DNA from 3 places in the Streptomyces sp. BBFR25 genome. Region 3 is predicted to be linked to each of the others. Evidence: riboswitches for the same ligand, from Rfam matches in the RefSeq annotation. Region 3 holds a riboswitch; each other region holds the start of a gene.
The links. Region 3 has a riboswitch for cobalamin ahead of ACGH52_RS35785 (ABC transporter substrate-binding protein). Riboswitches for the same ligand answer to the same signal wherever they lie in the genome.
Positions count from the first base shown of each region.

Region 1: another riboswitch for cobalamin. It lies ahead of ACGH52_RS29395 (energy-coupling factor ABC transporter permease); the one in region 3 lies ahead of ACGH52_RS35785 (ABC transporter substrate-binding protein).
Region 2: another riboswitch for cobalamin. It lies ahead of ACGH52_RS31025 ((2Fe-2S) ferredoxin domain-containing protein); the one in region 3 lies ahead of ACGH52_RS35785 (ABC transporter substrate-binding protein).

Region 1 is NZ_CP172447.1:6,436,800-6,449,982, forward strand. Features, by position in the region: gene ACGH52_RS29375 (MFS transporter) at 1-678, shown strand, start outside; gene ACGH52_RS29380 (ATP-binding cassette domain-containing protein) at 688-1,545, opposite strand; gene cbiQ (cobalt ECF transporter T component CbiQ) at 1,542-2,291, opposite strand; gene ACGH52_RS29390 (energy-coupling factor ABC transporter substrate-binding protein) at 2,292-2,648, opposite strand; gene ACGH52_RS29395 (energy-coupling factor ABC transporter permease) at 2,645-3,343, opposite strand; cobalamin riboswitch at 3,373-3,559, opposite strand; gene ACGH52_RS29400 (potassium channel family protein) at 3,638-4,195, opposite strand; gene ACGH52_RS29405 (chloride channel protein) at 4,192-5,550, opposite strand; gene ACGH52_RS29410 (hypothetical protein) at 5,865-6,329, shown strand; gene ACGH52_RS29415 (FAD-binding and (Fe-S)-binding domain-containing protein) at 6,397-9,540, opposite strand; gene ACGH52_RS29420 (cell division protein SepF) at 9,721-10,140, shown strand; gene ACGH52_RS29425 (AAA family ATPase) at 10,232-11,422, shown strand; gene ACGH52_RS29430 (nucleotide pyrophosphohydrolase) at 11,419-11,763, shown strand; gene ACGH52_RS29435 (DUF6099 family protein) at 11,948-12,418, shown strand; gene ACGH52_RS29440 (LLM class F420-dependent oxidoreductase) at 12,488-13,183, shown strand, end outside.
Region 2 is NZ_CP172447.1:6,806,765-6,809,629, reverse strand. Features, by position in the region: partial or broken gene ACGH52_RS31035 (DUF4406 domain-containing protein) at 132-257, shown strand; gene ACGH52_RS31030 (NUDIX domain-containing protein) at 254-919, shown strand; gene ACGH52_RS31025 ((2Fe-2S) ferredoxin domain-containing protein) at 1,179-1,586, opposite strand; cobalamin riboswitch at 1,649-1,775, opposite strand; gene ACGH52_RS31020 (ferric reductase-like transmembrane domain-containing protein) at 1,845-2,831, opposite strand.
Region 3 is NZ_CP172447.1:7,965,096-7,978,278, reverse strand. Features, by position in the region: gene ACGH52_RS35795 (ABC transporter ATP-binding protein) at 1-612, opposite strand, end outside; gene ACGH52_RS35790 (iron ABC transporter permease) at 609-1,634, opposite strand; gene ACGH52_RS35785 (ABC transporter substrate-binding protein) at 1,667-2,743, opposite strand; cobalamin riboswitch at 2,807-2,993, opposite strand; gene ACGH52_RS35780 (fasciclin domain-containing protein) at 3,074-3,733, opposite strand; gene ACGH52_RS35775 (M56 family metallopeptidase) at 4,008-4,949, opposite strand; gene ACGH52_RS35770 (BlaI/MecI/CopY family transcriptional regulator) at 4,956-5,342, opposite strand; gene ACGH52_RS35765 (TerD family protein) at 5,481-6,056, shown strand; gene ACGH52_RS35760 (hypothetical protein) at 6,113-7,801, opposite strand; gene ACGH52_RS35755 (DUF1996 domain-containing protein) at 8,008-10,080, opposite strand; gene ACGH52_RS35750 (zinc-binding dehydrogenase) at 10,190-11,203, opposite strand; gene ACGH52_RS35745 (TetR/AcrR family transcriptional regulator) at 11,313-11,897, shown strand; gene ACGH52_RS35740 (SDR family NAD(P)-dependent oxidoreductase) at 11,992-12,792, shown strand; gene ACGH52_RS35735 (class I SAM-dependent methyltransferase) at 12,893-13,183, shown strand, end outside.

The DNA.
Region 1 (13,183 bases), 1.5 Mb from region 3:
CCGCTGGCCGGCGCCGTGTTCGTAGGCGCCGCGGTGACCGGGCGGCTCACCCCGCAGCTCGGCGTGCGGGCCATGGTCGGCTCCGGCATGGCCATCGGCACCGTCGGCGTCTTCCTGCTGGTCCTGATCGACCAGGGCTCCACCTACGCCGACTTCCTCGCCCCCATGCTGCTGCTCGGCCTCGCCATCGGCCTCAGCGTCTCCCCGGCCACCGACACCATCATGGGCTCCTTCCCGGAGAACGAACTGGGCGTCGGCGGCGGCGCCAACGACACCGCGCTGGAACTCGGCGGCTCCCTCGGCATCGCCGTCCTGGGCTCCCTGCTCGGCACCTCCTACCGGGACGAACTCTCCGGCCTGGTGGGCGACCGGCTCCCGGCCGCCGCGCTGGACACCGCCCAGGACTCGGTGGGCGGCGGACTGGCCGTCGCCGAGCGGCTCGCCACCGACCCGGCCGCCGGACCCCAGCAGGCGCAGGCCCTCGCCGACGCCGTGAACAAGGCCTTCGCCCACGGCGTCTCGACGACCAGCCTCGTCGGCGGCATCATCATGGCGGCCGGCACCCTGATCGTGCTCGCCGTCCTGCCCGGCCGTCGCGCCCGCCGGAAGGCCGAGGAGGAGGCGACGGAGAGCGCGGCTCAGGACCGGGAGGCCGAGCTGAGCCGCTCCCAGGGCTGAGCCGCCCCGTCACTCGGTCGGCGCGGCCAGCGCCGCCAGCTCCTCCGCCGTACGCGGACCGGCGGCGGAGTCGGGCAACAGCCCCCGTGCCCGCAGGAGTCCGGCCGCCGCGACGCCCCAGGGGAGCCGCAGCCCGGCCTGCCGCAGCAGGTCGGTGCGGGCCAGCGTCGGGGCGGTCGGGCCGGTGCGCACACCGTCCGGGGTGAGCAGGGCGGCGTCGTCGGACCAGCGCAGGGCGAGGTCGACGTCGTGGGTGGCCATCACCACGGTGGTGCCGCCCGCACGCAGTCCGTCCAGGGTGGCGAGCAGCCGTTCCTGCCCGTCCGGGTCGAGACCGGCGGTCGGTTCGTCGAGGATCAGCACCCGGGGCCGCATCGCGACCGCCCCGGCGATCGCGGTGCGCTTGCGCTGCCCGTACGACAGCAGGTGCGTGGGCCGGTCGGCCAGCGCCGCGATGTCCAGTGCGGCGAGCGCCTCCCCGACCCGCGACCTGACCTCCGCGTCGGACAGCCCCAGGTTCAGCGGACCGAAGGACACGTCCTGGCCGACCGAGGCCGCGAAGAGCTGGTCGTCCGGGTCCTGCACCACCAACTGCACCGTGGTCCGCAGCCGGGTCAGCCCCTTGCGGTCGTACGTCACCGGCTCCCCGCCGAGCGTCAACGTGCCCGCACGCGGCCGCAGTCCGCCGCTGAGCAGCCGCATCAGCGTCGTCTTGCCGCTGCCGTTGCGGCCGAGCAGCGCCAGCGCCCGCCCCTCGCACACCGCGAAGTCCAGGCCCGTCAGCACGTCCGGGCCCTCCTCGTACCCGAACGACGCGCCCCGCAGGGCCACCAGGGCCGGTTCCGCCGACCGCACCGGTCCGTTCACGACAGGGGTCCTTCCAGTACGAGGGTGAGGCCGGTCAGCCCCGCCAGCAGGGCAAGGCTCGCCGCCGTGAACGGCAGCGAGACGCGGGCCTCGGGCACCAGCACGCGCAGGGTGCCGTCGTAACCGCGCCCGGCGAGCCCCGACTGGAGCCGCGCCGCCCGGTCGAAGGCCCGCACGAACGCGGTGGCGCCGAGCCCGCCGAGGGAACGCCAGGCCGCCGCCCGGCTGGTGTGCCCGAGCCGCGCGGCCTGCGCCTCCCGGACGCGGCGCACCGAGTCCAGCAGCAGGAAACTCATCCGGTACGTCACCAGTGCCACGTCCACGACCGGCGCGGGCACCCCGGCCCGCACCAGGCGCGGCAACAGGTCGGACATCGGCGTGGTGAACGCGAACAGCAGCACCCCCAGCGAGGCCGCCGAGGTGCGCAGCAGCAGCCCGCCCGCGCGCGCCGCACCGCCGTCGGCCGCCGACAGGAACCCGTCCGGGCCGCCGACCTGCACGAGCAGCGGCAGCGCCCCCGTCACACAGAAGCCCAGCGGCACCCGGTACGCCCGCCACAGCCGGCGCCCAGGCACACCCGCCGGGCCGAGCAGCACCGTGAGCGCCGCCACCAGCACCAGCGCCGCACCCGGCCAGGGCGGCAGCGAGATCGCGAGCCCGGTGAGGCCGAGACCGAGCACGGCCTTGTCCACGGGATGGCGGCGCCGCCAGCGACTGGCGTGCGCCGCCGCGTCGATCGGCAGCACTCAGTCCCCTTCGGGGATGTCCCGCGGTACCGCCGTGGCCCTGGAAGCCGCCGACGCCCGCTCCTCGCCCTGCCGCCGTCCCCGGCGCAGCCCGAAGTAGTACGCCAGCACGCCCGCGCCGAGCGCGGCCTGCAGGGCGAACAGCGCCGACTCGACCTCCCCGGACGGCGGTTCGTACAGCGGGGAGAACCACGGCTCGTAGTCCGGTTCGATCTCGGTGATCGCCGTCTCCGCCTCCGCGTCGGCCCCGGCGAACGGCTCCTCCTTGTGGTCGCCGAGCCCCAGCACCAGCGGCAGCACCGCCAGCGCGGCCACGGCGAGCAGCAGCAGGGCGTTGATCCTCGCGTTGCGGCTCATCGGGCCACCGCCTCCCGCTTCCGCTCGCCGGTCCGGGTCAGCAGCACGCCCAGCCGGGTCAGTTCGCCCTTGCTGGACTGCACCAGCAGCCGCATCACGATCACCGTGAGCAGGCCCTCGCTCACCGCGAGCGGGATCTGGGTCACCGCGAAGATGGACCCGAACTTGCCGAGCGCGCCCGTGAATCCGCTGCTCGGGTCCGGGAAGGCCAGCGCCAGCTGCACGCTGGTCACGCAGTACGTGGACAGGTCGGCGACGAACGCCCCGAAGAACACGGTGACCATCAGCGGCACGTCGAAGCGGCGCAGCAGCCGGTAGACGCCGTACCCGGCCCAGGGGCCGGCGATCGCCATCGAGAAGACGTTGGCGCCGAGCGTGGTCAGCCCGCCGTGGGCGAGCAGCAGCGCCTGGAAGAGCAGGGTGATGGTGCCCAGGACCGCCATGATCGGCGGCCGGAACAGGATGGCACCCAGGCCGGTGCCGGTCGGGTGCGAGCAACTTCCGGTGACGGACGGCAGTTTCAGGGCCGAGAGAACGAACGTGAAGGCGCCGGAGGCGCCGAGGAGCAGCGTGCTCTCCGGATGCTCCCTGACCTCACGGGTGAGTGACCGGACTCCGTGGACGACGAACGGCGCGGACGCGACACCCCAGGCGATCGCGTGCGCCGGTGGCAGAAAGCCCTCGGCTATGTGCATGGCTCAGCAGACCCTCTCCAGCACCTCGTGGATGGACGACGCGCCTTGGCCGGTCTCCTGGCTTACGGGTACCACCGCCCGTGCTCCGCCTTCCCGGATCGCAAGCGATCCAGTGGCTGCCCGCGAGGGCCGGAGCCGGACTTCCCGATTCACAGTGGCGAGGGCCGCACCGGCATCACACCGGATTTCCCGTTCACCAAGGCGTGGCGACAGTAGTGCTCCCACGGGGGCGGGCACAAGCGGGCCTCGGTACTGCGGAAACGCCCGGTGCCGGGTGCGGGGGCCGCACCGCCGTCAGCGCGAGCGGCCCCGCTGGGGCCCCCGGACCACCCTGTCCCGCATCCGGGTGGTCAGCGCGGTGGCGGCGGCGGTGAGGAAGACGAAGCTGTACGTGATCTGCAGGACGGTCACCACCCGCGCGGCCTGGCCCCGCGGGGTGATGTCCCCGTACCCGACGGTGGCGAGCGTCACCACGGTGAAGTACAGCGCGTCGATCCTGGTGTGCAGGCCGTGGAACTCGCCCGGCGACTTGGCCAGCGCGTAGTACGTGGCGGAGAAGACGTGCACGGACAGGACGATCAGCAGGGAGATGACCACCCCGGGCCGGCTGTCCGGGTGGTCGAGGAGGACGTGCCGGATCTGCCGCAGCAGCAGCACGGCCACGACGGTCAGCAGTGCCGCGAACAGCGTCCAGCTCAGTGCCGGCCGCTGCGGCCCCAGGTGGTCGAGGGGGAGCAGGAAGTAGGCCACGACCACGGCGGCCGCGATCCCGGCCCGCACGAGCCAGGGCCGTACGGCGTCCCAGCCGACGCGGGGGCGCGGGCCCGAGGGCGCGGTCCGGCGGTCCCTCACCGTGCCGCTCCCGTTGTCGGCGCCCCGCCGGACGCCCGGTCCTCCCCCGGCTCCGTGCGCCGCACCAGCTGGGCGACGACGAACGCGACGACCGACGCCATGACGATCAGCGGCGTCTGGTCGTGGGCGTCGCGGCCCATCAGCAGCACCGCCAGGACCGAGCTGGCCAGCGGCAACCCGGTCACCGCGGCCGCCGCGGCGGCGATGCCGAGGGCGAGGGCCGGGGTCGCGCCGAAGCCGGGCAGCCCGGAGCAGGCCAGCGCCGTCGCCGCGCCCAGCAGGACGGCCGGGAAGATCGGGCCGCCGCGCAGCGCGCCCAGCGCGATGCCCCAGGCCAGCCCCTTGCACGCGACCAGCGCCACCAGCGCCCCCACCGACCAGGCGTGCGGGTGCGCGGCGAGCTGGGCGAGGGTGGCCTGGCCGGACAGCGCCGCCTCCGCCGGGGAGCGGCCGGTGATCAGCGCGTAGGCGGCGACACAGACGCCGACCGCCGTGGCGCAGGCGACGGTGCGCGCGGCCGTGTGACGCCGCGTCCAGGTGACGGTGCGGCGGCCCAGTTCGCGGCCCAGCGTGACGAGTACGGCGATCAGGGCGGCGACGGGCAGGCCCCACAGGAAGTCGCCCGCGTCCGGACCGGCCTGGGGCGGCAGGTCGGGCAGGGCCAGCGCGCCGATCTCGAGCCCCGTCCACCGACCGAAGCCGGTGAAGACCAGGGCACCCGTCGCGCTGGCCAGCAGACAGGGCAGCAGCAGCGCGACCAGCCGGGCGCCGGCCAGCCCCGCCCCCTCGATGAGCAGGACCGCCGCAGCGACCGGACCGCCGAGGATGGTGGAGATCGCGGCGGTGGAACCGGCCGTGGCGAGGATCGCGCCGGCCCGCTGGTCTCCGCCCGCGCCCGCCCGCCGCACCGCCAGCAGGGCGAGCCCGCTGCCGACGGCCATGAGCGGGGCCTCGGGACCCAGCACCACGCCGAGCGGCAGGGTGGCCAGCGCGGCCAGCACCGCGCCGGGCAGGGCGCGCGGGCCGACGGGCGCTCCGCCCAGGCCGTTCACCGGGAGGTGGCCGCCGCCGCCCGGCATCCGGGTCACGATCGGCGCCAGGAGCAGCCCGGCGAGCAGCAGCGCGGGCAGCGGCCACCACCAGGGCGGGGTGGCGTAACCGGCCGCCTCGGGCAGCGTGGTCCACACCCAGTGCTGCGCCTCGTGCTGGAGGCCGACGAAGAAGAAGCAGGCCAGCGCGATGGGCACGCCGAGCAGCACGCACAGCAGCAACAGCCGCCGGTAGCCCGGGCTGAGCAGGGTCTGCCGCAAGGACTCCTCGGCCCGGGCCGGGGCGGCGTTCGCCGGCGCGGTCACGGAAGCCGTCCGCGCGGTTCCCGCCGGGGCAGCGGTCCGCACCGGAACAGCGGTTCTCGCCGGGGCAGCGGCCGACTCGTCACACGCCCTCCTTCTCGCGCCCCGCGGTCCGTCGGTCACCGGGGGCCGCGGTGCCGCTCAGTTAACGCGAGGCCGCCGCCGCCCGCACGCGCACGCCCGGCCCGCGGTTCACCCGTACGGCGGACCCGCGTGGCCGCGGAGCACGGCCGCCCGCAGGCTCGAAACGACCTGTCGGTGCCGTCGGTGCCGGTGGGCAGCTGCCCCGTACGGGGGACACAGAAAGGACTCCGCTCATGAGCCAGCACGCCGAACCCACTCCCGGCAGGCAGCCGCGCGGCGGTGACGCCTCCTGGGCCCAGCGCCCGGGCGACCGCACCAGCGGCTGGGTGACGGGCGGTGTCGTCTTCGCGGGCGTACTGCTGCTGCTGAACGGCGCGCTCGCCGTCCTCCAGGGCATCGCGGCCATCGCCGAGGACGACGTGTACGCCCGTATCGGCACCTACGTCTACGAGATGAGCCTGACCGGCTGGGGCATCGTCCACGTCATCCTGGGCGCCCTCGTGCTCGTCACCGGGTACGGACTGCTCAAGGACATGGCGTGGGCGCGGGTGGCGGGCATCGTCATCGCCTCGCTGAGCCTGATCGCCCAGTTCCTGTTCCTGCCGTACGCGCCCGTCTGGTCCGTGATCATGATGGCGATCGACGTGTTCGTGATCTGGGCCCTGGCCAGCCGCCAGGACGCCCCGTCCCGAGCCTGAGACTCCACGCCCACGAAGGACGGTCACCCCCCCGCGCGGGGGGGGTGACCGTCCTTCGTGGGCGTGCTCAGCGGCGGCGCAGGCCCCGGGCCAGTGCCGTCGCCGCCGCAGCGGTGCCCACGGCGGCCGCCGCCGTGACCGCGAGGGCCAGGGCCCTCGCCCGGGGGCCGGGAGCGGCCGGACGGGCGCCCGGCGCGGTGCCGTAGGCGCTGCCCGGAGTACCCGGACCGGTCGCGGGGCCGGGTGGCAGGGCCGAGGCCAGCAGTTCCGCCAGGTGCACGCCCTCGTGGCCGCCGCTGTCGAACTCGTGGATCTGGGTGCGGCAGCTGAACCCGTCCGCGAGGACGACGGTCGACTCGTCCTCCTCCCGCAGCCGCGGCAGCAGCACCCGCTCCGCGCACGCCTCGCTGACGTCCAGGTGACCGCGCTCGAAGCCGAAGTTGCCGGCCAGCCCGCAGCAGCCGGAGTCCAGTCGCTCCGCGTCCACCCCGGCCCGGCGCAGCAGCTCCCGGTCGGCCTCCCAGCCGAGCACCGCGTGCTGGTGGCAGTGCACCTGGGCCAGCGCACGCGCCGACCGGTCGGGCACCCGCGGCGGCCGGTAACCGGGGGAGTGCTCGGTGAGCAGCTCCGACAGCGTCACCGTCTGCTCGGCCAGCCGCCGCACGTCCTGGTCGCCGGGGAACAGCTCCGCCGCGTCGGCCCGGAAGACGGCCGCACAGCTCGGCTCCAGCGCCACGACGAGGCCGCCCGACCGCACCTGGGGGGCCAGGGCGCGCACGGTGCGGGTGAGGACCTTCTCGGCCGTGCCCAGCTGCCCGGTGGAGATCCAGGTCAGCCCGCAGCACAGCGGCTCGTGCGGCAGCTCCACCCGCCACCCGGCGTGCTCCAGGACCCGTACCGCCGCCCGTCCGACGTGCGGGTGGAAGTGGTTGGTGAAGGTGTCCGGCCACAGCAGCACGGACCCGCGGTGCCCGTCGCCCTCCGGCTCGTGGTCCGCGAACCACTGCGCGAAGGTCCGCTCCGCGAACAGCGGCACCTCCCGGTCCGCCACCCCCGCCACCAGCACCGCGGCCTTCGACAGCAGCGGCGCGTGCGTGAGCGCGTTGACGACCGGCCCCAGCCGGGTGCGGCCCACCACCCGCGCGAGCGCGGGCAGCCAGCCCATCGACCAGTCCGAGCGCGGCCTGCGCCACGGCCGGCCCGCGTAGTGGTGGGAGAGGAACTCCGCCTTGTACGTGGCCATGTCCACGTCCGCCGGACAGTCCTTCTTGCAGCCCTTGCAGGCCAGGCACAGATCGAGGGCGTCCTTGACCTCCGCCGAGCGCCAGCCGTCCCGGATCGCGCCGTCCCCGTGCCCGTCGAGCATCTCGAACAACAGCCGGGCCCGGCCCCGCGTCGAGTGCTCCTCCTCCCGCGTCACCTGGTACGACGGGCACATCACCGTGCCGTCGCTGGTGTGCTGCCGGCACTTGCCGACCCCGACGCAGCGGTTGGCGGCCTGGGAGAACGAACCCCCGTCGTGCGGGAAGCGGAAGTGCAGGTCGCGCGGCTCGAACGGGGCCCAGTCACCGCCGAGCCGCAGGTTCTCGTCCAGTCCGTACGGCGCGACGACCTTCCCCGGGTTCATCCGGTCCAGCGGGTCGAAGACGGCCTTCAGCCGCCCGAACGCCTCGACGAGCCGGTCCCCGAACATCCGGGACAGCAACTCGCCCCGGCTCTGCCCGTCCCCGTGCTCGCCGGAGAGCGAGCCGCCGAACTCGACGACGAGGTCGGCCGCCCGCTCCATGAACCTCCGGTACGCCGCCACCCCGTCCGCGGTGTACAGGTCGAACGGGATCCGGGTGTGCACGCACCCCTGCCCGAAGTGGCCGTACAGGCTCGGGCCGGTGTCGCTCAGGTACCCGAACTCCTCGAACAGCGCGCGCAGCCGACGCAGGTAGTCGCCCAGTTTCTCCGGCGAGACCGCCGAGTCCTCCCAGCCCTCGAAGGTGTCGGGCCTGCCCGGGATGTGCGCGGTGGCGCCCAGCCCGGCCTCGCGCACCTGCCACAGGGCCTCCTCGTGCGAGGGGTCGTCCAGGAACGCGCAGTCGGCGTCGTGCGCGGAGCGGTGCACGGCCTCCAGCATCCGGTGCGCCCGCGCGCCGGCCTCCTCGACCGTGTCGCCGCCGAACTGCACCATCAGATAGGCGTCGCCCTCCGGCATTTGGGCCAGCGCCTTCGGGTTCAGGTGCTTGATCCGCTCGTCGCGGACCAGCCGGGCGTCGACGCCCTCCAGCGCGATCGGGTCGTGCGGCAGGATGTCGGGCACGGCGTCGGCGGCCTGGTCGATGGTGTCGAACCCCAGGACCAGCAGGGAGCGTTCCTTCACCACCGGTACCAGTTCCAGCTCCGCCCGCACCACCGTGACCAGCGTCGACTCGCTGCCGACCAGCAGACCGGCCACGTCGAAACCGTGCTCCGGCAGCAGGGAGTCCAGGTTGTAGCCGGAGACGCGGCGCGGAACGTCCGGGAACCGGCGGCGGATCTCGTCCCCGTAGGTGTCGCGCAGCGCCCGCAGCCGCCGGTAGACGGTAGCCCGCAGATCGCCCTGCCGCTCGATCTCGGCGTACTCCTCGTCGTCCGTCTTCCCGCACCAGAAGCGGGTGCCGTCGTAGAGCAGCACCTCCAGCCGGGCGATGTTGTCGACGACCTTGCCGTGCGCCTGCGCGGTGGCACCGCAGGAGTTGTTGCCGATCATGCCGCCGAGGGTGCAGTTGGCGTGGGTGGCGGGCTCGGGACCGTAGCGCAGCCCGTGCGGCGCGAGTTGCCGGTTCAGGTCGTCGAGCACGATCCCGGGCTGGACGACGCAGGTGCGGGCGCCGGGGTCCACCGACTCGATCCGGGTGCAGTACTTCGACCAGTCGAGGACCACGCCCGCGTTGGTGCACTGCCCGGCCAGACTCGTCCCGCCGCCGCGCGACAGCACGGGCGCACCGAACTCCCGCGCCACGGCCACCGCCTCGGCCCCGGCCTCCGGGGTGCGCGGGACGACCACGCCGAGGGGTGTCCGGCGGAAGTTCGACGCGTCCGTGGAGTAGGCGGCCCGGCTCCCGGCGTCGAAGCGGACCTCGCCGTCTACCCGCTCGCGCAGTGCCGCCCGGAGCGCGGCGGTGTCGACCGGCGGCGGTGCCCCCACGCGCGTGACGGGTTCGGGCAGATCCAGCACACCCATGGGCACTCCTTCGTGGGTCGGCGTACGTCCGTCGGCGCGACAGCGGCGTCCCGCGCGGGCGCGACGGCCGTCGCTGAGTACCCGGCCCGGTGCCCGACAATCACGGACACGGAGCGTCGCCAACCGTGTCGCTGTTGGGCCGAACGGGTGACTTGGCGTAAGAATTGGCTGGTGCAGGCAATGAAGGCGAGTGGAACGGGGGAGCCGGTGAACAGCCACGACGTCACCGATGAACAGTGGGAAGGGCTCGCCCAGGTCGTGCCGTTGCGCGGGCGCGACGCCTGGCCGTCGGCGGTCGGCCACCGGGCGATGCCCGAGGCGGAGACGGAGCGCCGTCGGCGTTTCGTCGTCCTCCGGGTCAATGTGTTCGCGGACGCCCGCGAGGTCGCCGAGACGCTGATGGCGGGGATCCCGGTGCTCCTGGACCTCACCAGTGCGGAGGGCGATGTCGCCAAGCGGGTCCTGGACTTCAGCACCGGCGTCGTCTTCGGTCTGGCCAGCGGGATGCACCGGGTGGACCGCAACGTCTTCCTGCTGACCCCGGCGGGCACCGAGGTGAACGGGCTGATGGAGAGCGCGGTGGGGGTCCCGGGAGTGTGACGGAGGCGGCCCCGGCCGCGCGGTCCCCCGATCGTAGGAAAGCCGTCCGGGCAAAACGGTTCGCCGTCCGGCGCGGTCCTACGGTCCGCATATGGCAGCGTCATCCGCGTCACCGGCGTCACCGGAGTCCGTCCCGCCGCTCCCCGGCCGCCCCCGCGTCACCCAGCTGCGGCTGTCCGCCTTCGCCGGGCACCGGCGCGCCGTGCTGCGGCTCGGGCCGCTCACCGTGCTCGCCGGGCCCAGCGGCAGCGGCAAGACCAGTGCGCTGAGGGCCTACGACGCCCTGGCCCGGCTCGGCGGCGGCGCGGTACTCGGCGCGGTGTTCCCGGACCCGGCCGCCTGCGTGCCCGAACGGGCCCGGCCCGACGCGCAGCGCCGCCGGGGCTTCCGCATCGGCTGCACGGCCGACGGGGCCGAGGGGCCGGTGCACCTGGACGTCGCCGTGCAGGCCGAGCCGGAGCTGCGCATCGTGGGGGAGCGGCTGACGGCGGACGGCGTGGTGCTCCTGGAGACGGCGCTGCGCGACCCCGGCCGCCGCGCCGTGCAGGCGGCCTGGCACACGGCCGGGTCGGCACCCGTGACCCGCGCCCCGCTGCCGGACGACCGGCTCGGCACCCCGCTGCTGCCGCTGCGGGTGGCCGGCAAGACGGACGGGCAGCGCAGGGTGCTCGCGGCGGCCGAGCAGATGGTGGTCGCCCTGCGCTCCGTCTTCGCCTGCGATCCGCGGCCGGGCCGGATGCGGGAGCCCGTGCCCACCGGCTCCGGACGCCTCCTCGGCGGCTGCGACAACCTCGCCGACGTGCTGTGGCGCACCCGCGCCGAGTGCGGCCGGCGGCACGCGCAGTTCGTCGCCGCGGTACGCGCCGGATGCCCGGGCCCCGTCGAGGACGTCCTGGCCGAACCGGTCGTCGGCGGCGTGGTCCGCGCGCTCCTCGACCGGGGCGACGGCCTGCGCACCGGCCTCGCCCGCCTGGGCTACGGCGAGCTGCGCTATCTCGCCCTGGCCCTCGTGCTGTTCACCGGGCCCGGGGTGCTGGAGGTCGACCCGGCCGGAGAGGTGCCCGCCGCGCTGCAGACCCTCACCGTCCTCGCCGACGGCTTCGACCGCGGCCTGGACGTGCGCCAGCGCGCCGAACTGCTCCGGCTGGCGGCGCGGATGTGCGACCGGGGGCACATCCGCTTCGTCGGCGCGGTCGCCGACGCGTCGTGGGTGGCGGGGGCGGCCGGGGAGGCGGGGGCCGACGGGGCGGGCGGCGTCACGGTGGTACACCTGAACCCGTGACCGATCATCCCCGCGACCTCGCGGCACTGCGGCGCAGGCTGGCCGAGTTCGCCGCCGCGCGCGACTGGCAGCCGTACCACACCCCCAAGAACCTGGCCGCCGCGCTGAGCGTCGAGGCTTCCGAACTCCTTGAGATCTTCCAGTGGCTGACGCCCGAGCAGTCGGCCCGCGTCATGACCGACCCGGACACCGCGCACCGGGTGCGGGACGAGGTCGCCGACGTGCTGGCGTACCTCCTCCAGTTCTGCGAGGTGCTCGGCGTCGACCCGCTGGCCGCGCTGGAGGCGAAGATCGAGCGCAACGAGTCCCGGTTCCCCGTGGCGGGCGCGCCGGAAGACTGAACCCGGGGGAGCCAACCGCTCCGTTATCACTCTCCGCAGTCAAAATCCGGCCAGAAATCAATATCGTGTCCGAAGATTTCCGCCTTCCTCTGGCTTTTCGCCCCACACACCTTCACTCTGGGTAGTGAACAACGGAGTTCGGGCGGACGCGCCGCGAGCGCGTCGGAACAGACGGGGGCAGCGCATGGACGCTGTGCGGCTCATCGTGACGAGTGGGCGTGCCCTGGCCGCCGGTGGCGAGGTGCCCAAGATCCTGACGGAGGTGTGGCAGGTGCAGGCCCTGGCCCAGGCGATCGGCAGCCGGCTGGCGGTCCACGGCCCGCCCGAACTGCGCGGCGAGGCCATCGGCTTGACCGAGCTGGCGGGCCGCGGCTGCGGAGTGCTGCGCACCCCGGAGCTGGCCCCGGGTGAGCTGCGCGCCGCCCAGCTCACCGAACTGGGCGACGCCCGGCAGGCCCTGATGCGCCTGGGCACCCTGCTCGGCGAGACCGGCATCGCGCTGGTGGGCGCGGCCTGCGCCGCGGACGACGAGGCGACGTACTGGCAGTGCATGGAGGCCATCGACGCGGCCGACGAGTCACGGGACCGGGTCCTGGAGATGCTGCGCAAACTGGCGGACCGCGACGCGCACTTACCGGCGCGGGAGGCGGGCTAGGACCCGCTTCCCGCGCGCCGCGACGGCGCCTGTGCCGGACACCCGTGCCGAGCAGGCAGGATGGGAGACATGGATCTCCGTATCTTCACCGAGCCCCAGCAGGGGGCCACCTACGACACCTTGCTCACCGTGGCCAAGGCCACCGAGGACCTCGGCTTCGACGCCTTCTTCCGCAGCGACCACTACCTCCGCATGGGCGCCTCGGACGGCCTCCCCGGCCCCACCGACGCCTGGATCACCCTGGCCGGTCTCGCCCGGGAGACGAAGCGCATCCGGCTCGGCACCCTCATGACCGCGGGCACCTTCCGGCTGCCCGGCGTCCTCGCCATCCAGGTCGCCCAGGTCGACCAGATGTCGGGCGGCCGCATCGAGCTGGGCCTGGGCGCCGGCTGGTTCGAGGAGGAGCACAAGGCGTACGGCATCCCCTTCCCGAAGGAGAAGATCGGCCGCCTGGAGGAGCAGCTGGCGATCGTCACCGGCCTGTGGGCCACCGAGACCGGCAAGACCTTCGACTTCCACGGCAGGTTCTACGACCTCACCGACTCGCCCGCGCTGCCCAAGCCCGCGCAGGCCAAGGTGCCCGTGCTCATCGGCGGCCACGGCGCCACCCGCACCCCGCGGCTGGCCGGTCAGTACGCCGACGAGTTCAACATGCCGTTCGCCTCGATCGAGGACACCCAGCGCCAGTTCGGCCGGGTGCGGGCCGCCGCCGAGGCGGCCGGCCGCCCGGCGGACGCCCTCACCTACTCCAACGCCCTCGTCGCC
Region 2 (2,865 bases), 1.2 Mb from region 3:
TCCTGCGGCCCGACAGCCCGGTTCTTCGGCTCATCAGGCTGCACGGACCCCCACGCCGAGTGTCCTGAGCTGCTCGATGACCGTGTCGTGAGGATCGGCGTCGGTGATCAGTCCGGTGATCTTCTCCCACCGTGCTGCGCCTGCCGGGCGAGTCCGCCGGCGCCGACCAGGACGTCGCCACCGCCCGCCGCCGCGGGCTGCCCGTCTACCACGACGTCGCCGAGATTCCGCGCCGCACCCCGCAGGAGACCAGGTGAGGAGCCGCCCGGGTGTCGACACCCCCGATCACCGCGGACGCACCGGTCTCCACCTCGCCGGACGCGACCTCACCCGCAACCCCGACGTCCGGATACGCGACGTCGAACTCACCTCCCAGGGCTGGCACGTCCTGCGCCGCACCACCTTTGACTACCGGCGCCGCGACGGACGGTGGGAGACCCAGCAGCGCGAGACCTACGACCGCGGCAACGGCGCCGTCGTCCTGCCCTACGACACCGAACGCGGCCGCGTCCTGCTCACCCGCCAGTTCCGCTACCCCGCCTACGTGAACGGCCATCCCGACGGCATGCTCATCGAGGCGGCGGCCGGACTGCTCGACGCCCAGGACCCGCACACCGCGATCCGCCGCGAGAGCGCCGAAGAACTCGGCATCGGACTCGGCCCTCTCACCCACGTGCTCGACGCCTACATGAGCCCGGGCTCCGTCACCGAGCGCCTCCACTTCTTCGCCGCCCCCTACACCCCGGCCGACCGGACCGGCACGGGCGGAGGAGTCGAGGAGGAAGGCGAGGACATCGAAGTCCTCGAACTCCCCTTCGCCGAGGCCCTCGCGATGACCCGCGACGGACGTATCGCCGACGGCAAGACCGTCATGCTCCTGCAATGGGCTGCCCTGTCCGGGCCCTTCGCCCGACAGTAGAACGGCCGCCCGTTTCAGGCCACGTGCGGTACAGCTGAACTGCCCCTTCTACCCTCGTTGTTCGGTTTTCTTGACTACTTCATGCCGTTATGGTCGATTATTTATTTGCCTTATGACAACTACCTGGATGGGAGAGTGACTGCGCCTGGGATCGGCGTGAACATGTCCGGCTCCTGGTCGGGAGTCAGCGCGGTCGGGCCGGCGCGTGCCCTGGAGGACCACCTGGCCGATCCTCGCCGGGCTCTCCGTCCGCGCGCGGTCAGGAGGCCGTACGCCGGTGCGGCGGCGTGATGGCGTACAGGTCGAGGATGTCCGGCCGGGGTGCGACGCCCGGTCCGCCGGCGCGTACCCAGGCCGCGATGTCCTCGGTGGCGTCCGGGTCGTTGACCAGCCCCAGCCAGACGGACCGGGCTCCGGCGGCCCGGCCCCGCGCGGAGGGCTGTACGACGACGACGTTGGCCTGTTCGCAGACGTCGAGGCAGTCGGAGACGCGTACCGGTGCCGCGGCGCGCAGGCGTTCGATCTGGGCCGCGTGGTCGACGCCGGTCACCTTGGGGCTGCCGCAGCAGCAGTCGCGGCACACGACGATGCGGCAGGGTACGGGGCGGCCGTGGGCCGTCGCGGGCCTCGCGTCCTCTGGCGTTCGTCCGGTCGGCGTTGCGGGCATGCGGTGCCGTCCCTCTCTCCGGGGAGATCCGCCCCGGTGGTCCGTCGAGGAGGCGACCGCGTGAGTCTCCTGGCTCTCGGGTCGATGCTCGTCCCGGCCTTCCCACCCGTTGCCGGGCAGTGGCCAGTCGGGACTCGCTCGCCGATCACAGTGGCGGGACCGCGCCGGATTCACACCGGCTTCCTCGTTCCGCCGTCGCCTTGTCGCCGGCCATCATGCCATCCCGGGAACTCCGTCCCACCCGCCCGGTATTGGCCGTCAGTCCGTCTCCTGTTCGTGCGGGGCGGTCGCGGGCGCGTGGGTCGGGCGGTCCCGTCCGCCGTCACGGCCCGACACCGCCACGACGACGAGCCCGACGACGACGGCCGCGGCGGCGACCCGGCCTGCCCCCCGCATCCACCACCCGGGCCGGGCCGCGCCACCGCGCCCGCGGGCGGAGCCCAGCCGTTCGGCCCGCCGGGCCGGTCGCAGCAGGCGGAGCAACAGCAGTGCCGCGACCGGCAGTTGCAGCAGCCACAGGACGGTGCGGGGCCATTCCCCGTACCAGACGTTGGTTCCGTACAGCAGCGTGTGCCACACGCTGAGCACGTAGACGACGATCACGAAACGGTGCAGCCGCCGCCAGGTGTTCGCTCCGATGCGGTGCCGGACGTAGAACAGCAGCCCCAGCGGGATCGCCAAGTACAGGGCGCCCTGGCCGAGCGGGATGGCGATCCGGCCGGTTCCGGAGTCGTACCAGCCCGGCACGAAGGTGTCCGCGAAGCCCACCCAGAGCCGTTCCGCCCAGTCCACCTCCGTCTCGTAGCGCACGAGTTCGGCCGCGAACATCAGCGCGTGCGCCGCCATCAGCGCCATGGTCGTCAGGCTCGTGGTGCGGTGCCAGCGCTCCAGTACCTGCCGGGAGACCGGCAGCCGGGTGGGGCGTGGTCCCGACAGCAGCAGGCCGAGCATGACCGTGCCCCAGGCCCACAGCAGCCCCGACCATCCGAACGCCTGGCTGAGCAGGTACATCCAGTACGTACCGGGATCGTCCATGAACGGCATGACCGCGACGGTGTCCGAAGCACCCGATTCCATGCGGGCGTACAGGAGCGCGAAGACGAGCGCCGTGACCACCACCGCCGCGGTGGCGTCGGGCAGGGCGGACCGCAGGTCGCCGCGCAGCGCGACGCGGTCACCGGGAGGACGTTGCCGCCCGGGCGGGTCCGCCGACCCGTCTTCGTCCGGCCTCGCGTCTGACAGCATCGGGCCTCCCGGGCACGGACTATCGCGGGGGTGG
Region 3 (13,183 bases):
GTGGTCGCAGTACATGGCGGCGAGGTTGAGGTCGTGCAGGGCGACGACGCTGGTGACGGGCAGGGCGGCGACCAGGGCCAGCACGTCCAGCTGGTGCTGGACGTCCAGGTGGTTGGTCGGTTCGTCGAGCAGGAGTTCACGCGGCTCCTGGGCGAGGGCGCGGGCGATCTGGACGCGCTGGCGTTCGCCGCCGGAGAGGGTGTGCCAGAGGCGGTCGGCGTGGTCCGTCAGACCGGTGCGGTCCAGGGCGTCCGTGACCGCCCCCTCGTCGGCCGCCGACGCCGGTGTCCAGGCGCGGCGGTGCGGGATGCGGCCGAGCCGGACGACGTCCCGGACCGTCAGTTCCACCTGGGTGTCCGTCTGCTGTTCCACCACGGCCACGCGCCGGGCGACGTCCCGGCGGCCCACCCGGTCCAGGGGGCGTCCGTCGAGGGTGACGCGGCCCGCGGTCGGGGCGAGCACGCCGGCGAGCAGCCGCAACAGGGTGGACTTGCCGGAGCCGTTGGGACCGAGCAGGCCCGTCATGGCGCCGTCGCGCGGGCTCAGGTCGACGCCGTCCAGGATCAGGCGGCCACCGGTGGTGCGGGAGACCCGCTCGGCGTTCAGGGTCACCGTGTCCTCCGGGTGCGGTACAGCACGAGCACGAAGGCCGGCACACCGATCAGCGAGGTCACCACTCCCACCGGGACCTCCTGGGGTTCCAGGACGGTACGGGCCAGGGTGTCGACCCACACCAGGAACACGGCACCGGCGAGCGCGCAGACCGGCAGCAGCCGGGCGTGTCCGGGACCGGTGAGCGCCCGTACCGCGTGCGGCAGCACCAGCCCGACGAAGCCGATCGCGCCCGCCGAGGCCACCAGGGCGGCGGTGAGCAGAGCGGTGGCGCACAGCAGCACCAGCCGGGTGCGGGCCACGTGGACGCCGAGCGCGGTCGCCGCGTCCTGGCCGAAGGCGAAGGCGTCCAGCGTCCTGGCGTGACCGAGGCACACGGCCAGGACCAGCACCAGGACCGCCGTGCCGGTCCACACGTCGCTCCAGCCCGCGCCGCCGAGCGAGCCGAGCAGCCAGAACAGCACGCCGCGGGTGGTCTCGGCGTCGGCGGCGGTCATGACCACGAAGGAGGTGAGCGCCGAGAACAGCTGCATCGCCGCCACGCCCGCGAGCACCACCCGGTCCGTGGTGCCGCCGAGGCTGTGGCTGAGCAGCATCACCAGCGCGAAGGAGCAGACCGCCCCGACGAACGCCCCGCCGGAGACGGAGAGCGCGCCGCCTCCCACGCCGAGCACGACGACCAGGACGGCGCCGGTCGAGGCACCGGAGGAGACGCCGAGGACGAAGGGGTCGGCGAGCGGGTTGCGCAGCAGGGACTGGAGCACGGCCCCGCAGACGGCGAGTCCCGCGCCGCACACCGCGGCGAGGAGGGTACGGGGCAGCCGCAGGTCCCAGACGATGCCGGCGCGGATCGGGGAGACGTCCCCGGCGGTGGTGCCGGCCCCGAGGTGGGCGGCGATCACGGACCACACGTCGGCGACGCCGATGTCCGCGGGGCCGATGGTGACGGCGACGGCCACGGAGGCGCACAGGGCGAGGGTTCCGGCCGCCGCCCACCCGAGGGCGCCGCGCGGTGCGCGTATGCCGGGGACGGGGGCCGTCCGGCTCGCGGACGTCACTGGGCGAGTCCGAACCCGCGCAGGGCCGCCGCCACCTGTTCCACGCCCTCGACGGTGCGGATGGTGGGGTTCATGGCCTGTCCGCTGAGCAGCACGTAGCGTTTCTCGCGGACCGCGGTCATGTTCCTGGTCACGGGGTCGGACTCCAGGAACTCGATCTTCTTCGCGGCCGTCTCGGCCGTCTGGGACCTGCGGGTGAGGTCGCCGAGGACCAGGACGTCGGGGTCCCGGTCGGCGACGGTCTCCCAGCCGACCTGCGGCCACTCCTCGTGGGTGTCGTCCATGGCGTTCCGGGCGCCGACCGCATGGGTGATGACGCCGGGGGCGCCGCAGCAGCCCGCCAAGTAGGGCGAGGTGGAGTTGGCGAACCAGTACATGAGAGTGACGCCGGAGGCGTCGATGCCGGATGTCGCCTTGTCGACCCTGGACCGGAGGTCGGCGACGAGTTTCTCGCCGCGCTGCTCGACGCCGAAGAGGCGGGCCAGGTCGCGGACTTCGCGGTAGACGGTGTCCATGGACAGGGGTTCGTTCCGGACGCCGTCGCCGTCGCCGCTGTTGTCCTTGCCGGCGCAGTCGGACGGGGACAGGTAGGCGGGCACACCGAGTTTCGTGAACCGTTCGCGGGTGGCCACGCCGCCGGTGCCGAGCGTGGAGGCGAAGGAGGCGGCGACGAAGTCGGGTTCGGCGTCCAGGACCGTCTCGAAGGACGGCATGTCGTCGGCGAGCCGGGGGACATCGGCGTTCGCCTTCTCCAGTCCCTTCATGACCGGGTCGGTCCAGGTGGCGGTGCCCGCCATACGGTCGGCGAGGCCGAGCGAGAGCAGGATCTCCGTCGTGCCCTGGTTGAGGGAGACGGCCCGGCGCGGGGGCGCGTCGACCCGGACGTCGTGCCCGCAGTCACGGACGGTGCGCGGGTAACCGACCGCGTCGGACTCCGCGGCCGAGTCGTCGGTGCCGGCACCGGACCCGCAGCCGGAGATCAGCAGGGCGCCGGACAGGAACAGGACGGGGCCGCGCAGGGCGCGCCGGGAAAGGAGGAGTCGCCGGGGGCCGACGGGGCGTGCTGCTGGCAAGGAAGGATCCTCTGGCGTCGAGGGCTCATGCGCGAAGCCCGTCCGTACGATGCGGCCCGCGCCGCACGCGGCGCGGGTGCCAGCAGGTCTTCGGACTCGGGATCGACCGGACGGGACGCCTTCCCGGACGGCGTACGCCGCCCAGTGGCCCGTGTCCCGCCCGTCCCCCTCACCGCTGCGCGTCAGTTCCGGATTCGCACCGGATTCCCTGACCCACCAGGTGGGTTCGACTGGCTTGCGCAAGCTACCACAGGGTCATCGCCCCGCCGGGGGACGGGCCACTGCCCGACCCGCTCCCCCGGCCCTCGGGCCGCCACGCCCGCCCGCGCGTCAGCTCTTCGGCATGAGGACGGTGTCGATGACGTAGACGTTGGCGTTGGCGGTCTTCACGTTGCCGCAGACGACCTTGGCGGAGTCGTTGACCTTGTAGGACTCGTCCGAGCCCGCGGTGGTCAGCTCGGACTTCTGCAGCGTCTCGAAGGAGCCCTTCTCCAGGTCCTTCGGCGCGAGCTTCTGGCCGACGACGTGGTAGGTCAGGATGTCGGTGAGCATCGCCTTGTCGCCCAGGACCTTGTCCAGGTCGGCCTTCGGGATCTTGGCGAAGGCGTCGTTGGTCGGCGCGAACACGGTGATGTTCTCGGCGTTGTTGAGCGTGTCGACCAGACCGGCCTTCTTGACCGCCGTCACCAGCGTGGACAGGGCCGGGTTGTTCGAGGCGGCCGTGGCGACCGGGTCCTTGGCCATGCCGTCGAACGAACCGGCACCCTCCTTCGGCACCGTGGAGCAGGCAGGGCCGAACGGCTCGTCGGAGTCCGTCATGCCGCCGGAGGTGTCGGACGACTGGTCGTCGCTCGCCGCGGGAGCCGAGGAGGCGGCCTGGGCGGAGTCCGAGGAGCCGCTGTCGCCGTCGTCGGAACAGGCGGCCAGGGACAGGGGCAGGACGGCGGCCGCGACGACGGCGACGGCGGAACGACGGATACGGGCGTTCATGGAGAATCTCCCTGAAAACGGGCAGCGCGAGGACTGCGTCGATACGCAGTGGCGCTGCGGGGTGATGGTGCGGAGCTGACGTGGTGTGCGGCGGGCCGCCGAGTACGCGGTGCCGTTACGTGGTGGCCGGGCGACCCGGGTCCGGGGTCAGCCGGCGGTTCGCTGTCGGCGCGGTCTTGGTTCTTCCCTCACACGGGGAATCCGGAGCGGGCACCGTTCCGGATTGGTTCCTCACCCGATCGAGTGAGGAAGTCTCGGCGTCGGTGAGGGCCGGTCAGAACGGCGTCGCGGCCCGCAGGATGAGGAACATCGTGACGGCCGCGTTCGCGGACGACATCGCCGATACGGCGGTTCCGGCGGCCGCCGCCCACGCCGCCAGGCCCACCGAGGTGAACACCGGGGGCCAGGTGCGGACTGCGGGAGCGGGCCCCAGCAGGGCCGCCACCCGGCGGGGCACCGGGCCGGGCGCCGCGAGGCCGGCGAGGGTGGCGAGGGTGGCGACAGGGGTGCCGCGGGAGACGAGCGCAGCCTTGCCGATCGCGGTCGCCACCGCACGGCGGTCACCGACCGCCCGTGCGGCCGCCTCGTCCGCCCACCGCTCCGCCGTGTAGGACACGGCCGTCCGCAGGGGGCGCAGGAACGGGTTGGCCAGCGCGGCGAGCCGGACGGCGAGCAGGAAGCGGTGGTGCCGGGCGGCGAGGTGGGCGCGCTCGTGGGCGAACAGGGCGCGCCGCTCCCCCGGTTCGAGGCAGTCGAGCAGGGCCGTACTCACCACGACCCGGTCCCGGCGTCCGCCCGGCAGCGCGTACGCGTAGGGCACGTCGTCCGGAAGCACGGCCACCCCGGTGCCCGGCAGCCCGGCCAGCGCGCGGTGGGCGCGGCGGCGCACCCTGCCGTGCCGCCACAGGGCCCGCGCCGAGGCCGCGACCACCAGGCAGAGCGCGGGAATGGCCGCCTTGCCGACGACCTCGTCGTAGGGCACCGCGGCCCGCACCTCGGGGTCCGACCAGCCGTCGGGCAGCGGGTTGCCGGGCAGCTGGGCGGTGCCGACCACCATCACCAGGGCCAGGCACACGGTGCTGCACAGGGCCATCACGGCGGCGACGGCGGTGAGCAGCCCGGTCGCGGTCCGCGGGTGCAGGTGCTGCTCGGCGAGCCTGGCGATCGGCCATGCCGTCAGCGGCAGGACCAGGGGCAGGAAGACGAAGACCCCCATGCGGTGTCAGCCGTCCTCCGCGGCGCGCGCGTGCCCGAGCAGGTCGCGCAGCAGCCGCTCGTCGTCGGGGTCGAGGCCCGTGACGAAGCTGGCCAGTACCGCTTCCCGGTCACTCTCGGCGTCCAGCACCTTGCGCATCTTCCGCGCGGCCAGGCCCGCCTGGTCCGAGGCGGGCGTCCAGGCGAAGGACCGGCCCGCGCGCTCGCGGCTGACGGCGCCCTTCTCGAGCAGCCGGGTCAGGATCGTGATCACCGTGGTGTAGGCGAGGTCGCCGCCGAGGCGTTCCTGCACCCAGCCGGCCGTCGCGGGCCCGTCCGCCTCGCGCAGCACGGCCAGCACCAGCGCTTCCAGCTCACCCTGGCCCCGCCGCCGCGGACGCCGGTCATCCGTCACGGCCCGCCTCCTTCCGCCGCCGATCGTCTTCCGGGCGACATCGTATAGAAGGCTTTCTTCTACAGTGTTGTAGATTATCGGGAGAGGCATACGGAACACTGAACACGGAACGCAGCGGACGCGACGAAGGAGAACGCAGTGGGAGTTTCCCTGGCCAAGGGCGGCAACGTCTCGCTCAGCAAGGAGGCGCCCGGCCTGACCGCCGTACTGGTCGGTCTGGGATGGGACGTGCGCACCACGACCGGCACCGACTACGACCTCGACGCCTCCGCGCTGCTCCTCGACGCGTCGGGCAAGGTGCTCTCGGACGGGCACTTCGTCTTCTACAACAACCTCACCAGCCCGGACGGCTCGGTCGAGCACACCGGGGACAACCTCACCGGCGAGGGCGAGGGCGACGACGAGGCGGTCAAGGTGAACCTCGCCGCGGTCCCGGCCGAGGTGGACCGGATCGTCTTCCCGGTGTCCATCCACGATGCGGAGAACCGCGGCCAGAGCTTCGGCCAGGTGCGCAACGCCTTCATCCGGGTGGTCAACCAGGCGAACAACCAGGAACTCGCCCGCTACGACCTGTCCGAGGACGCCTCGACCGAGACCGCGATGGTCTTCGGCGAGCTGTACCGGCACGGCGCCGAGTGGAAGTTCCGGGCGGTCGGGCAGGGCTACGCCTCGGGCCTCGCGGGCATCGCCGCGGACTTCGGCGTCAACGTCTGACGACCGCCCCCTTCCCCGGGCCCCGAGGCGGGCCCGGTGGAGTCGGTGGTCAGTGGTCAGCGGTCAGTGGTGCAGCAGCCGGGCCCGCCACCGGTGGCCGCGGTGGTGTCGAGACGGCAGAAGCAGGACGCCTCGACCGGCACGTCCGCCAGCGCGGTGGCGAGCCTCAGCTGCCGTGCCACGATCCGCGCCTCCCCCGTCCTGCCCAGCCGCACCAAGCACTCGTGCAGTCCGTGCAGGGCCCAGACGTTGTTCGGGTGCTGGAGCGGGCGGGGCAGGGTGTCGTCCAGGCCCAGGTCGGCCCGGTAGACCGCCTCGGCCTCGGCGATCCGGCCCTGTTCCAGGAGCAGGGCACCGTAGGCGTGCCGGGTGGGCTGCATCCAGCCCCAGGGTTCGTCGTAGGGGAGACTGTCGTCCAGCTCGATCGAGCGCTCCAGGGCGGCGAAGGCGGCGGCGTGGTCGCCCCTGCGGTACTCCAGTTCGCCGTCGAGCATGGCCGAGGCGATGGCGAGGATATCGGCACAGGTGTTGTTGAAGAGCGTGCGGGACTCGGGCACACTCTCGACCGCCGCCCGGAACAGCTCGCGTTCGGTCTCGGCCTCCGCGACCCGGCCGGTGGCCGAGAGGGCGACGCCGCGGGCGTAGTGCAGCATCGCGGTCGTCACGCAGTACAGCCGGGGGTCGGCCGGCCGGGGCAGCGCGAGGATGTCCGCCCAACGGCCGAACCGGATCAGGACGTGCACCCGCATGGCCGGGAAAGCCTCCAGCCAGTCGGCCATCGGCGGACTCTCCACCCGCAGCAGTTCCTCGGGAACGGACGCCTCCAGGCGGGCCGCGGTGTCGAGGGCGACCTCGTACTGCCCCAGGAACATCGCCCCGTAGATCCTGAAGTGGTAGTTGTGGGCGCGGTAGAGGGTGTAGAAGTTCATCGCCCCCGACCGGGCGCGGTACCTCTCGTCGGCGGCGATCGCGGCCTCGTTGTCCGACACCACACGGCGGTAGTCGCCGCACAGCACTTCGAGGTGCGACGGCATGTGCAGGAGGTGCCCGGCGTCCGGGACCAGGCCGCGCAGCCGGTCGGCGACCGTGAGGGCGGCCTCGGGGGTGGGCGACATCTCCATCAGGTGGACGTAGAGGTGCAGGACGCCGGGGTGGTCGCGGCCTCCGTCGGCGGCCAGGGCGCGGTCCAGCACCTCCTTGGCCGCCAGGGTGCGCGCACCCTCCGCGGGCAGCCCGGTGCGCAGGTCCCACAGCTGCCAGGGGGTCAGGTTCATCAGGGCGTCCGCGTAGAGGGCGGCCACGTCCAGGTCGTCGCGGGCCAGTTCGTACACGGCGCGCATGCTGTCGGCGTACGGCGCGTTCCACACCGAGCAGTCCTCGACGGCGCTCGCCTGCGGGTAGCGTGCGCGCAGGGCGCCGATGAGGGCACGTTCGACCGGGGTGGCCCGGCCGGCCAGCTCGTGGGCGCGTTCGACGGCGGCGTGGGTGCGGTCGACGGTCCGGGTCAACTCCTCGGCGTCGAAGGCCTCCCACGGCTTGTTGTAGTTGGGGCCGAGCGCGTGGGCGATGCCCCAGTGGGCCATGGCGCAGTCCGGGTCCGTGGCGGCGGCGGCCTCGAAACAGGCGACCGCCTCCTCGTGGTGGAAGGCGTACGTCCACACCAGCCCACGGTCGAACCACCGCTGGGCGTCGGGCGACGAGGTCGTCACCGGGCGCCCGTGGCCGCCCAGGTCGTAGTAGTCCATGAGGGGACGTATACCGCACCCGGGAACGGACGCGGAGCACTTCGGCGGACGGCCGCACGACCGGTGTCCGGGACGACCGCCTCGAAGTCACCGGCCGAACCGTGGACGACGGCGGTGCCGCTCCAAGCCCGGCTCAAGAGCCACTTCCCGACGGGTGGGCGGGGGGCGTCCCCCGCCCACCCCTCGTCATGCCGGTGGCGCAGGTGTCACCGCGCATGCCGCCTGGAACGGATCAGCAGCACACATCCACCGGCGAAGAGCACGCCGCCGACCGCCGCGGGCCACAGGCCGAGCCCGGAACCCGTCTCGGCGAGTCCGCCCTGAGCCTGCGGTGCGGGCGCCGTACCGGCGCCGTCGCCACCGTTGCCGGTGGTGCCGGTGTTGTCGGTGTTGTCGGTGTTGCCGGTGTTGCCGGTGTTGCCGGTGTTGCCGGTGGTTCCGGTGGTTCCGGACGTCTCGGCCGCGGCCGTGGCGCCGCTCACGTCGTCCGGGGTGCCGGCGGCAGGCGTCGTCGCGGCCCTGGGTTCGGCGCTCGCGGAGGCGGCGGCGCCCCGGTCCTGGGCCGGGGGCGCCGGCTTCTCCCCGCCGGTGCGCCCCTCGTTCGGCTCCTCGTTCGGCTTCTCGTTCTGGCCGGGGGCCGCGGGTGCCGAGGCCGTGGCGGTCTGCTCGGCCGGGGGCTCGGCGATCTGACCGCCGCCGTCGCCGCCGGGCTGCTCCTCGCCGTCGCCCGGCTCGGACCCCGGGGGTGTGTCCGGGCCGCACGCGCGGCCGGAGTTGATGCACTCGACCAGCTCGCGCATCAGGTCCTCGTCGAAGACGTTGATGAAGTCGCTGTGGTCGGTGACCGGCTTGTGCAGCTGCTCGGGGAAGGAGTCCACGGCGAACAGCGGCACGGTCCTGCCCCCGTCCTCCAGGCTGGGCGCGGCCACGTCGTAGACGACCCGCTGCACCAGGCGCGGAACGGCCCGGAACCCCTCCGGGCAGCTGCCGTCGGCGGCGGCGAAGGCCATGTGCGTACGGTGGTTGGCGCTGTCGATGTTGCGGCCGTCCCAGCAGCTCTGGAAGGTGAAGGTGCGCACCACGTCGCTGCCCGAGGGGCAGAGCGGGTACTTGTCCTTCAGCTGCCGGTCCTCGAAACCGGTGCAGCTCCAGGAGGCGTTCGCGTTGGTGTCGCCGTTGACGAACGCCTTGGCGTCGCCGGTGATGATGCGCAGCAGCCGCGGCATCTCCGTGACCTTGCCCCGCTCGTTGCCCTCGAACGTGAGGGTGACCTCGGCCGGCGTGACGATCTCGCCCGCGTTGCCCTCGATGCCGCCACCGGGAGACTGCGCGTCCTGTTCGGCGGTGCCGTTCTGGAGCCGCAGCACGGGCCAGTAGTACGAGGACTTGTCGCCCTGGTCGGCGCAGGTGGTGTCGCCGGCCGCCAGGTCCTCGTCACTGGCGAAGGCGTCGTTGGCCTGGTTGCCGACGTAGTCGTGGAAGTGGTGGGCGCCGTTGCTGACGCCGGGGGCGGCGATCAGGTTGTCCGAGTTGAACAGCCCCTCGGCGTTGACGCCGCAGCTGGTCTCGAAGGAGCCGGTCGAGGCCTTCGCCTGCCGGGCCGCCTTCTTGACGTTGGGCTGGACGGACTCGATGGCGGCGTAGTCCGCCGCCACGGGGCCGTTGCCTGCCTGTCCGCCGTTGCCGGGTGGCTGCTGCCCGTCACCGGGCGGCTCTTCGTCCTTGTCGCCTTGCTCCTGCCCCTGCCCCTGCCCCTGCCCCTGCCCCTGCTCCTGCTCCTGCGGGTTCGGGCTGCCGCTCTCCGCGTCCGCCGACGCGATCTCGGTGCGGCGCAGGCTGCACTCGGCCAGGGTGTCCAGGCCCTCGGGGCGGTCCGCGACCTTGTCGAGGGCGGCGGCGATGCGCTCGATCGTCGCCGCGCGCTCCTTCCGCAGCGGGTCGAGGATCGCGCCCTCGTCGAGGGTGCCGTCGTCCGCGGTGCGGGCGGCGTCCTGGAGGCCGCGGTAGGCGGCGGCGATCTGCTCGTCGAGGTGGGCGAGTTCGGTGTCGACCTCCGGCCTGGCCTGCTCCGGAACGGCCGTGAGCCGTTCGGTCAGGTCCGGGCAGTCGACGGTGGCCGCGACTCCGGAACTGCCCAGGGGGACGGCGGCGTTGCCGGACTCCGTCGCGGAGGCGAAGACGTTCACGGCCACCAGGCCGCCGCCCCCCAGTATCAGCGCGACCGCTCCGAAGGTCGCGCGCCGTGCCCCGGTCGGGCGTCTGCGCCTGTTGTGTCCCAAGGCGTGCTCCTGTGTCGTGGCGGACTCGGACGTGAAATGCCCCCGGCTCCATACGGAGTCGGGGGCCGGAGCGTTCAAGTGCCGCTGGAATTCTCAGGTTTCCCTCACGTCACGGGCGCAGGACCAGCCGGATCGGGTTGCCCTCCTTCTTCTCCAGCCGGGCGACCGCCTCGGCGGCCTCGGCGAGCGGCAGCACCCCGCTCACGGACGCGGAGAAGTCCAGCCGCCCGCCTTGGATCAGCCGCAGGAGCTGCGGCAGGGCCACCGGCATGTCGGAGCCGTAGTGGCCGAGGATGCGCTGCTGGAGGTAGCTGAAGCGGGTCCCGTCCGTGACGGTGAGCGGCTTGTCGGTCAGGCCCACCAGGACCAGCCGCCCCTTGGGCGCGAGGACGGAGACGGCCTGCTCCCGCACGGGCGGCACGCCCGCGAAGTCGAAGGCGGCGGCGAGTCCTAGGCCCGCGGTCGCCGCACGGACGGTCCGGCGCAGCTCGGGGTCGGCGGAGTCCAGGGCGAGGTCGGCGCCGGCCGCCAGGGCACGTTCGCGGGCGACGGGGCTCGGGTCGACGGCCACCACCGGGCAGGCACCGATCGCGCGGAGCAGTTGCACGGCATGGACGCCGAGCCCGCCGACACCCCACACGCCGACCGCTTCGGCGGGCCGGACCGCCCCGCTCTCGGTGATCGCGCCCCACGGGGTGGACACCGCGTCCGGGATGATCGCGCCCTGCTCGAAGGGGATGGTGTCGGGCAGCGGTGTCATGGCGTCGGCGGCGGAGAGGGCGTACTCGGCCCAGCCGCCGTCGTAGTCGACGCCGCGGGTGTAGGTGACGCCGTCCCGCGACTCACCGGCGTGCAGCACGACCCGCTGCCCCGGCGACCAGGCGGTGACGCCCGCCCCGGTCTCGGCGACGGTGCCGGAGACCTCGTGGCCGAGGGTGACGGTGTCGCCCTGGAGGAGCAGCGGGGTGAGGGTGCCGTCGATCAGGTGCACGTCGGACAGGCACACGCCGGCCGCCTCGACCTTGACCAGCACCTCCCCCGGGCCGGGCTGCGGGCGGGGCACCTCTTCGAGCCGCAGGGTGCGGCTCGGGACGTGCAGGCGGGCGGCGAGCATCTGCGCCATGACAGGACCTCCTCGGTGCGGCGACCCCGGACGGTCTCAGCGATCCATCGCAGGTCGACTTGCGTTAACCGTACACCTAACGCAGGGCGACTTGCTTTACGCTGGTCCGATGAACTCACCGGAACCGGTCGTCCCGCCCCTGCGCCGCCGCGGGGAGCGGATGCGGCGGGCCGTGCTGGCCGCCGCGGTGGACCTGCTGGCGAGCGAGGGCCTGGCGGGCGCGACGGTCGGCGCCGTGGCCCGCGCGGCCGGGGTGCACGAGACTTCCGTGTACCGGCGGTGGGGCACGCGCGAGAACCTGATCCTGGACGCGCTGACCACGGAACTGGACGCCGCGCTGCCGGTCCCGGACACCGGGCGGGTCCGGGACGACCTGCTGGTGTTCTTCTCCGCGCTGGCCCTCCTCCTCGACACCGCGCAGGGCCGGGCGCTGCTGCGGCTGAGCGTCGAGCGCGACGACACCCTGGAGGACCGGCGCGGCCCCTACTGGAGCGAGCGGCTGGACCGTGCCCTGGTGATGGTCCGGCGGGGCGTCGAACGGGGCGAGCTGGCCGCGGACACCGACCCCGGGCTGCTGATCGAGGCGGTCAGCGGGCCGCTGTTCGTGCGGGTGCTGCTCAGCGGGGCGCCGCTGGACGACGTACTCGTCGGGGGGCTGGTGGACCTGGCCCTGGACGGGGCCCGTCCGCGGTGAGCGCCCCGGCCCCCGCCGGTCGGTGAGGTGAGCGCCCGGATCGGGGGAACCCGGTGGTCCGCACGGGCGCGGGTGCGCCGAGGACGGAGGAACCATGGACGACAGCAGGCCCCTCGCCCTGGTCACCGGGGCGTCCAGCGGCATCGGGTACGAACTCGCCGCGCTGTTCGCGGAGCACGGCCACGACCTCGTGGTCAACGCCGAGGACGAGCGGCTGGAGCACGCCGCCCAGCGGCTGCGGGAGACCGACGTGGCGGTACGGGCGGTGCGCGCGGACCTCAGGACCCCCGAGGGCGTGGACCACCTGGTCGCCGCCCTCACCGGACTCACCGTGGACGTGGCGGCCCTCAACGCCGGGGTGGGGCAGGGCGGCGCCTTCGTCGACACCGACCTCGCGGACGACCAGTCCGTCATCGACCTCAACGTGACCTCGACCGTGCGGCTCACCAAACCCCTGCTGCGGGACATGGTGGCGCGCGGGGTCGGGCGGCTCATGTTCACGTCGTCGGTCGCGGCCACGATGCCGGGCTCCTTCCAGTCGGTCTACAACGCGTCGAAGTCGTTCGTGCAGTCCTTCGCGCAGGCCCTCCAGGAGGAGGTCGCGGACACCGGGGTCACGGTCACCTCCTTCATGCCGGGGCCGACGGAGACCGACTTCTTCCGGCGGGCCGGCATGGCGGACACCAAGGTCGGCACCATGGCGAAGGACGACCCGGCGCAGGTCGCCCGGCAGGCGTTCGACGCCGTCATGAAGGGCCGCGGGAAGCTGGTCACCGGCTCGGCGAGGACCAAGGCCCAAGGGGTGGCGGACAAGGTGCTGCCGGACCGCGTCAAGGCGGCCGTTCACCGCCGGATGGCCGAACCGGGCACGGCGCGGGACGCCGACGACCGCTAGCACGTCCGGTGGGGCCCGTCGCCCGAAGGGCCCCTTGTGGGCCGCTCGCTCCCGGTGGAACGATGCCCGGGCACCGGCTCACCGCACCGAAGGGACCGCCGTGACCGACGACCGGGGACGCCCACGGGCCGCCGCCGCGTTCGACGCGCTGGGCGCCGAGTACGAGAAGGCGTTCGCCGGGTCGAAGACGCACCGCCACTCACTGGAGTGGCTGCTGGCGCGGCTCGCGCCGGGCAGCCGGGTGCTGGACGTGGGCAGCGGCACGGGACGGCCCACCGCCGAGACACTCGCGGAGGCCGGACACGAGGTGCTGGGCGTCGACGTCTCCCCGGTCATGGTGGAGCTGGCCGCACGGCAGGTGCCGACCGCCACCTTCCGGTGCGCCGACATC